One region of the Shewanella sp. 4t3-1-2LB genome, then DNA from elsewhere that is predicted to be linked to it. Evidence: predicted binding sites of a transcription regulator. Region 1 holds the regulator's gene; each other region holds the start of a gene.
What was found. Region 1 encodes FliA, which starts transcription of late flagellar genes. Its sites were predicted from a motif close to CTAAAGNTNNNNNNNNNNNNGCCGATA; they were not measured.
Positions count from the first base shown of each region.

Region 2: the regulator FliA is predicted to act here: its motif matches at 859-885, upstream of J3L11_RS09505 (DUF5610 domain-containing protein).
Region 3: the regulator FliA is predicted to act here: its motif matches at 1,129-1,155, upstream of J3L11_RS13355 (VC2046/SO_2500 family protein).
Region 4: the regulator FliA is predicted to act here: its motif matches at 936-962, upstream of J3L11_RS12140 (flagellin).

Region 1 covers NZ_JAFNJD010000046.1:19,899-22,101, reverse strand. Annotated here, with positions in the region: gene J3L11_RS15400 (MinD/ParA family protein) at 1-531, shown strand, start outside; gene J3L11_RS15395 (RNA polymerase sigma factor FliA) at 524-1,243, shown strand; gene cheY (chemotaxis response regulator CheY) at 1,289-1,672, shown strand; gene J3L11_RS15385 (protein phosphatase CheZ) at 1,686-2,203, shown strand, end outside.
Region 2 covers NZ_JAFNJD010000021.1:58,871-61,073, forward strand. Annotated here, with positions in the region: gene J3L11_RS09500 (hypothetical protein) at 82-354, shown strand; gene J3L11_RS09505 (DUF5610 domain-containing protein) at 921-1,499, shown strand; gene J3L11_RS09510 (ferredoxin--NADP reductase) at 1,619-2,203, shown strand, end outside.
Region 3 covers NZ_JAFNJD010000036.1:15,635-17,837, reverse strand. Annotated here, with positions in the region: gene J3L11_RS13365 (EAL domain-containing protein) at 1-116, opposite strand, end outside; gene J3L11_RS13360 (DUF406 family protein) at 248-538, opposite strand; gene J3L11_RS13355 (VC2046/SO_2500 family protein) at 609-1,094, opposite strand; tRNA gene J3L11_RS13350 (tRNA-Tyr) at 1,221-1,305, shown strand; tRNA gene J3L11_RS13345 (tRNA-Tyr) at 1,343-1,427, shown strand; tRNA gene J3L11_RS13340 (tRNA-Tyr) at 1,458-1,542, shown strand; gene queE (7-carboxy-7-deazaguanine synthase QueE) at 1,624-2,203, opposite strand, start outside.
Region 4 covers NZ_JAFNJD010000030.1:44,418-46,620, reverse strand. Annotated here, with positions in the region: gene J3L11_RS12140 (flagellin) at 1-856, opposite strand, end outside; gene J3L11_RS19550 (flagellin) at 1,093-2,203, opposite strand, start outside.

The DNA of each region.
Region 1 (2,203 bases):
GCCGGACTGATCCGAGCCTTCAGTGAAATGAAAACGCAGTTTGATGTGCTAATCGTTGACACTGCTGCCGGTATTTCTGACATGGTGCTGAGTTTTTCTCGGGCCTCACAGGATGTGTTGGTGGTGGTCTGTGACGAGCCAACATCCATCACTGATGCCTATGCGCTGATCAAGATTCTGAGTCGGGAACACGGCGTCTTTCGCTTTAAAATTGTAGCCAACATGGTGCGCAGTTTGCGGGAAGGCATGGAGTTATTTGCTAAACTGAGCAAAGTGACCGATCGTTTCCTCGATGTTGCGCTAGAATTGGTTGCCACCATACCTTTTGATGAAAATCTGCGTAAGTCGGTGCGTAAGCAGAAACTCATCGTAGAAGCCTTTCCTAAATCGCCAGCGAGCATTGCTTACCAAGGGCTGGCAAACAAAGTGATTAGCTGGCCTGTACCGCAACAGCCCGGTGGTCATCTGGAGTTCTTTGTCGAGCGGTTGGTGCAAAAGCCTGAATATCAGGAGGAAGGTGCCAGTGAATAAAATGGCCGCGTATACCGGGTTTAACGATAAAAGCTTGATCGTTGACCAGTATGCGTCGCTGGTGAAACGAATCGCCCACCATTTACTGGCGCGTTTACCTGCATCGGTACAGCTGGATGATCTGCTACAAGCCGGGATGATGGGCCTGCTGGAAGCCGCCTCCAAATTTGATGGCAGCAAAGGTGCCAAATTTGAAACGTTTGCCGGTATTCGTATTCGCGGAGCGATGATCGATGAGATCCGCCGTGGCGACTGGTTGCCCCGTTCCGTTCATCGTAATCAACGTAGAATTGCTCAAGTGATTGATGAACTGGAACAGGAGTTGGGCCGGGATGCTAGAGATGTTGAGATCGCTCAACGGTTGGAAATGTCACTTGATGAATATCATCACATACTAAGTGACGTATCTGCTGGTAAAATAATAGGAATCGAGGATCTTGGCGGAGCTCCAGATGCGCTTTTTGCCGATGAAATGGCAGCGAACGATACTTATGACACGCTGGTAAACGATCAGTTTCGAGAAGCATTGGCAGACGCGATTAAGCTTTTGCCGGAAAGAGATGCGCTGGTTCTGTCGCTTTATTATGATGAAGCGCTCAATTTAAAAGAAATCGGTGCCATTCTAGATGTTAGTGAGTCTAGAGTTAGTCAGATCCACAGTCAGGCAATGCTCAGGCTTAAAGCAAAACTCAGGCATTGGACACAGAACTAAACGGTTTTTTGAGCGGTTTTAAAATTCAGCTCTGCGGAGGAAACTTTGGATAAAAACATGAAGATTCTCATTGTTGATGATTTTTCAACGATGCGAAGGATTATCAAAAACCTGTTACGGGATCTTGGGTTTAATAACACCCAAGAAGCCGATGACGGGTCTACTGCGCTGCCAATGCTGCAGAAAGGTGATTTTGATTTTGTGGTCACCGACTGGAACATGCCGGGTATGCAGGGCATTGATCTACTAAGAGCAATTCGCGCGGATGAAAATCTTAAGAATATTCCGGTGTTGATGGTTACCGCGGAAGCTAAGCGTGAGCAGATTATCGCTGCCGCCCAGGCCGGAGTGAATGGTTATGTTGTTAAACCTTTCACCGCCGCAACCCTTAAAGAGAAGTTGGACAAAATCTTTGAACGACTTGGTTGAGCTTGGGGGCGCTATGAAGGCAGAAAACACCGGACTCATTACGCTCGAACAGGCTCAGCGCCTAGTGGAACTGCTATCAGCTGGCGAACAACAACAAGCTGATGAACTGGTCCGTGAGTTATCGCAACCTATCCAGCAAGAACTGTTTGCTGAAGTCGGTAAACTGACGCGGCAACTCCACAATGCATTGAACGAGTTTCAGCTGGATAATCGATTAGTGGAACTGGCGAATAACGATATCCCAGATGCGAAAGAACGTCTGAGTTTTGTTATCGACATGACAGAACAGGCGGCCAATAAAACCATGGATGCCGTGGAAGAGTGTTTGCCACTGTCCGATGCGCTCAGCGTTAGCCTTGCTAATATTAAACCCACGTGGGACAGACTGATGCGTCGGAATCTGTCACTCGATGAGTTCAAAACCCTGTGTCACGATGTGCAGCACTTTATGGTGCAGACTGAGGCTGACTCTGGACGACTGCACGAACTGCTCAACCAAATACTGTTAGCTCAGGATTTCCAGGATCTGAC
Region 2 (2,203 bases), on a different contig from region 1:
CGTGCGGTAATTCAGTACTGATTCAGCAAGACGATTGCATACTGACGCTGCAGTTCACTTAATCTATCAGGAGGTGATGCTATGGAGAACATTGCACTGCTGGTAAACCTTGAAGGCACCAAAAAACGAGTAACCACAGATTGGCGCAGTTTGGCTGCAACATTGCAACAGCGCGGCGTTGGTGAATGTGCATTACAACAGCTACATACAGAATTGCGGGCCGGGTTAATTGTATCCACCCGAGGTTTGACACTGTGTATGAAAGCTCAGCCCAAACCACGCTATGAATTGGACTGGGGGGCTATTAACCAATCTAAACTGGTGTCTGAACAGTCACAAATGGCCCATTTTTGAAGATAACAGGGAATGTTTATCTGACTATTTATTGGAGGCAGACCGACGTGTCTGCCATCCGTCACAAAGGATGCTGACACAGCCATCTTGCTCAGAGATTGGTTTGAGTCCAGTGATTTTACCGCCACGGTAACACAGCAATTCACCTTCGATCTCAATCAACCGACTACAACTCTGGCAGCTTAAAGAAGCATTCTTGCTACAGTCGGCAGGAATAGGAATCCGACTGACATAAGTGGTCTTCACTTTAAACTCTCCCATTGTGAACCCGTCAGTATGTGGTTTTTGAGCATACTAACATTTTTTGTGAGCTGGCGCACAATCTAACTTAGGTAATAATTTCTGTTTATGCAATGGCTAATTTAGCGATTGCTGCATTTACTTTACTTGAATAGCAAAAATTTGCCACCACACATCCTGTTGAATGGCTTTCATTTCAGCGGAGCTTAAGTGGTCAGCATGATAGGGCGTTGTCGTATAACGCTTAAATAGAGATAAGGAAAATTAAAGTTGTGCAAAAAATGTCCGATAATTAGTTTTGAGTAACTAGTTAAGAGGAAAGGAAGATGGAGATCCAGAATCACGGTTCCCAGGTATCTCAAGTTGCCAAAGATAAGGACGCGACCGTTGATGGAAGTCATGGTAAAGCGGTGTCAGAGGTTGTCAATAATACCAGTGTACGCCATGTGAGTCGGCAATTAATGAATCAAGCAATTCTGTCTGCCCAAGAGCAAGTGACTATTAGCAGTGGTGATAAGCCAATGCAGCTTTTGTACCGGACGGCTATAGATGCAATTAATCAGAAATTGAAAGCATCCATGGGTGAAACTGCTTTTCAGCAGCAACAACAACAGCAAGTTGATTACTCTCCAGAGGCGACTGCCGGACGGATCGTCGATTTTGCTACCAAGTTCTATACCACCTATCAACAACAGAACGCAGATAAAAGTCCCGAAGATCAGCTTAATGGATTTATGGATATCATAGGTGGTGCCATTGATAAGGGGTTTTCCGAAGCCCGAAATATTTTGGATAAGTTGAAAGTCCTTGATGGTGATATTGCTGATGGGGTGGATGCGACTTACAGTCATGTGCAAAAAGGCTTACAGGCGTTCCGTGACAGTTTTACTACTAGTGAACAGTAGCTCATACAGCAGCTAGTGTGTCGTTGCAATTTATCAAACCCCTTTATTATAAGGGGTTTTTGTTATGTACTCGGTAGCGTATGCTTTAATCCACCAGACACTTTCTATGAGGAGAGCATATGTGGCAAGTTGGTAAGGTGATTGATCGAACTGACTGGAATGAGCGGCTCTTCAGCTTGAAAATTGCGGTAGATATTGGCCCTTATTTGGCTGGCCAGTTTATCAAGTTGGCAATGTCGCTACAGGATAAAAGAGTGGCTAGGGCATACTCTATTATCAATCCTCCAGGTAGCGATTACATTGAGGTGTTAGCGGTAACTGTTCCTGATGGTCAGCTGTCTCCAGCATTGCATCTACTGCAGCCAGGAGATGTTATTGATGTTAGTGTTCCCGCCACGGGATTTCTGACGTTGAATGAATTACCTCAAGGCGAGATACAGGGGCGGCATTTGTGGTTGCTGGCAACAGGAACAGCTGTCGGGCCATTTCTTGCAATACTGGACACCGCCGAGCCCTGGCAGCGCTTTGAAAAGATAGTTTTGGTTTATGGTGCCAGAAGGGCCGATGAACTTGCATATTTTGCCAAGTTGCAGGCATTGGCAATGCAACGGCCACAGTTCCGCTTTTTACCTGCAATTACCCGGGAAGAACACCCAGGAATGTTGCATTGCCGTATCCCTGATGGATTAGCATCGGGGAGCATT
Region 3 (2,203 bases), on a different contig from region 1:
TCACAGAGCAGCTTGGTCGCCAAATCGGCAGTACCTGCAAAATCGCCCTGTTGCTTTGCTGTCGAATTTGTCAGCGACTCCAATAATCGCCAATACTGCCCACGATTAACGCCCATTCTTATCCAGCCAGATTTCAAGACTTAAATTCTTAAATTGTTGTTTTATAATTATCACGCATTGAGATTACACATTTAAGAATACCACAGCAATACCGATATATATTTACTTACACTTCCCGGGCGGCCACTTATGGCAAACTATTTTGCAATTGAAAAATCATCTTCTCTGCACTACAGCCAAACTCAAGTTGCAACAGCCAAACATTATCTTGCTCTGTTAAACGCACAATAACATCATTAAATCGCGCTTTGGCCTTATCAGCCAGCGCCTCAGCATCGGCTTTAGCCGCGTTCCCACTAAAAGGTAGTTGTAACAGTACATCACTTTCTTCAACTACGGCACCAATGTCCACAAAACTGCCACATTCAGAGCAGGTATCATTGACCAGATCGCTTTGTGCTTCTTTAATACTTTTCATAAGGCATCTCCTGAATGCACTATAACTTAGCGATTATAGGCTGTTATGAGGAGGATTTCTGTGGTTCATTTCACGCAGCTTGTTGCCGCTCAACCGCTAAACGCTGTTGTAGAATTAATTCCGGCAACTGGGGAGCTTCGGGCAGCAAGGGCAGTGTTTCGCCATTAAAACGCCGCTGCGCCAGCAAACTGCAGTTTTCCAGCACTTCTGTGCTATCTAATGACCATTTCCCACGGCTCACCAACGGTTCTGGGCGTAACACTTCAGCTAAGCGAAATGTTTCTGGGCCATCATTTAAAAAATAATGGGCATTATCCGTTACAGCCTGCTGACTCAAATTCCCCAACAATGGTTGTGGCGTTGGTAATTCAAACTGCTGCCGCAGACGTTCGTCAGTTGCCAAGGTATCTTGCAGATGAAACTGCGGCCAATCGCGAGCATCCTGCGACAACATCGACAGCAATAGCCCAAAGTCCCCGCGCGCATTTTCTTCAACCGCATGGTTGAGGCGGGTCCCCAGTTGTAGTTCGTTAAGCAGTATCGGCTTTGATTGCATAAAAAAACATCGATTAAACAACCTGTTGTTATTTAATCGACCGAACTGCCACTAACTTTAGTGGTTTTTGCAAAATCGGGCTTTACATAAAAACGCTTTCTGTCTACTATTGCCGCCGCAATTTGAGGAGGGGTTCCCGAGTGGCCAAAGGGATCAGACTGTAAATCTGACGGCTCCGCCTTCGAAGGTTCGAATCCTTCCCCCTCCACCATGTTGCGCTGCCAATCAGCACTTTTGTGTGAGGTTGAGGAGGGGTTCCCGAGTGGCCAAAGGGATCAGACTGTAAATCTGACGGCTCCGCCTTCGAAGGTTCGAATCCTTCCCCCTCCACCATTTTCATCACAAAAGTAGCTCATTTTTCGGGGAGGGGTTCCCGAGTGGCCAAAGGGATCAGACTGTAAATCTGACGGCTCTGCCTTCGAAGGTTCGAATCCTTCCCCCTCCACCATTTATCCTTGCCAGTTGGCAACATTACCAACAACTTTCAAGCAGAACTCGACATTATCGCCATTGCAGTAATGCCAATAGGCTAATCTATTTGCAGATATTTATGGGTTTGTACTGAAAGCCGCCAATTGCGAGCAATACAGACTTTAATCGCTAAAGCGGTTGCATGGGATTTCTGACTGATAGGCTGCAGGCATACTACTTTGCCCGTCAAATCCACGCCCGCAAGCAAGGCATCCAATTGCTCGATATGGGTCGAGGTTGCCACCGGATGTTTGATCTCATTAGCGCGTTTTAGTGCCTGTGATTTGACGGCCAGCCCACCTTTCATGCCAATTTTTGGTGATACGGTCACCCAAGTCGAGTCACTGCACTTCACCTCGAAGGTGCCACTGGTTTCTAGCTGGGTGCTATAACCAGCGCGATTTAATGCTTGGGTGAGTTCTGTGAGGTCAAACAAGCAAGGCTCGCCACCGGTTAATACCACATGTTTGGCTGAAAAAGCTTTAGCAGTAAAAGCTGCGAGTAATGCTGCACTATTATACCAAGCCCAACGCCCTACACTGCCGTCCGTCTGTAATACTTGCTCTGGTGTAACTTCATTCTCGGGGAACTGTTCCCAAGTTTGGCGAGTATCGCACCAAGGGCAGCCCACCGGACAC
Region 4 (2,203 bases), on a different contig from region 1:
CAGCAGAAACACCGGTATCTGCAGAATCTTTATTTATTTGACTAACAACATCGGCGTAACTAGTCGCCCCTGAAACCGTAGCACCACCGACGGTAAATCCAACGTCTGAGGCGCCATCAAAGTTTAACGCCAACTCAGCTGTATTACTCGCTCTTGCCGTAACACCTGCACCGCTTTTATTAATAGCTGCAGCGATGGTGGAAGCATCATCAGTTGCCGAAGTAGCTATATTAGTTACAACACCAGTTGCAGGGTCAGTTATCGTAAAACCCGCATTTGTATAAGCAGCCGTGCCATCATCAACCACGCCAGCAACAGTTCCTACCGATGCGGCAACTTTTTCACCACCAATGCTTTGTGCATTCACGTTACCTAACGTCACTGAAATGGTTTCATTGGCATTGGAACCAACTTGGAAAGATTTAGTACCAAACGAACCATCCAGTAATTTTTGTCCGCCAAAGGCAGTAGTATCAGAAATACGGGTCAATTCATCTTGTAAGGAAGTAATCTCTTTCTGCATTGCGGCACGGTCATCGGCAGAGTTAGAGCCATTAGCGGACTGCAATGACAAGTCACGCATACGCTGTAGAATGTCAGTCGAAGTCTGCATGGCACCTTCTGCGGTTTGCGCAATAGAGATGCCGTCGTTAGCGTTACGTTGTGCCACATCCAACCCGTTGATCTGACTGGTCAGACGGTCAGAGATCTGCAACCCGGCAGCATCATCTTTAGCGCTGTTAATGCGCAAACCAGAGGACAAACGCGCCATTGAAGTCTGCAATGCACTGTTGGCGTTGTTCAGGTTCTTTTGTGAGCTCAGAGAGGTCACGTTGGTATTTACGGTAATGGCCATAGTATTGGTTCCTCATATTACCTGGTTGACTGCTGCCTGAGCCGTTCAGCCAGGCGGAGCTTATTGGATACACTCACTGTAACGGCGAGAGGAAAACAAACTTTAGGCAATTTTTCTAAAAATTTTTGGTAATAAAAAAACTGATATAAAACAAAGATAAATGAACTATATCTTGACCAAAAAAAAGAATGCCGACAATTTGTCGGCATTCAAGAAAACTAGATCAAAATGCAGCGTTAGCCCTGTAGCAACTGTAAAGCCACTTGCGGCAACTGGTTCGCCTGAGCCAACATCGCAGATGAGGTCTGGGTTAAAATCTGCTGTTTGGTCATGGTGGCTGTCTCTTTGGCAAAATCTACATCCTGAATACGACTTCTCGCGTCCGAAACGTTAGTAGAAATATTGCTTAAGTTATTGATAGTGAAGCTCATGCGATTTTGCACAGCGCCAAGGGCTGAACGTTGACTATCAATACTGGCAATTGCACCATCAATGATATCCAGTGCTGATTGAGCACCATCAGCAGTCCCAATATCGATAGTGCTGACCGCATGTAAGGTTGAAGTTGCAGCAGCGCCTGCTTCGCCTCCTGAAAAACTAAATGCTTTTGAGGAGCTAAGTTCTACGACACCATTTACAGTACCTGCAGAAGTAGCATCATAGCCAGCCCCTACAGCTGTGCCATCAATGACTGATTTCAACGTTGCAGTAGGCGCTGTACCACCAGTAAAAGATACTGCGCCGAAAGCTAAATCTTTACCATCTTTTTGAGTTATCTGTAAGCTACCATTCACAATTTCAGCAGAAACACCGGTATCTGCAGAATCTTTATTTATTTGACTAACAACATCGGCGTAACTAGTCGCCCCTGAAACCGTAGCACCACCGACGGTAAATCCAACGTCTGAGGCGCCATCAAAGTTTAACGCCAACTCAGCTGTATTACTCGCTCTTGCCGTAACACCTGCACCGCTTTTATTAATAGCTGCAGCGATGGTGGAAGCATCATCAGTTGCCGAAGTAGCTATATTAGTTACAACACCAGTTGCAGGGTCAGTTATCGTAAAACCCGCATTTGTATAAGCAGCCGTGCCATCATCAACCACGCCAGCAACAGTTCCTACCGATGCGGCAACTTTTTCACCACCAATGCTTTGTGCATTCACGTTACCTAACGTCACTGAAATGGTTTCATTGGCATTGGAACCCACCTGGAATGTCTGAGTGCCATAAGTACCATCCAACAGTTTCTGCCCCCCAAACGAGGTAGTGTCAGAAATACGGGTCAATTCGGCTTGCAGTGCTGAGAGTTCTTTCTGCATTGCGGCACGGTCATCGGCAGAGTTA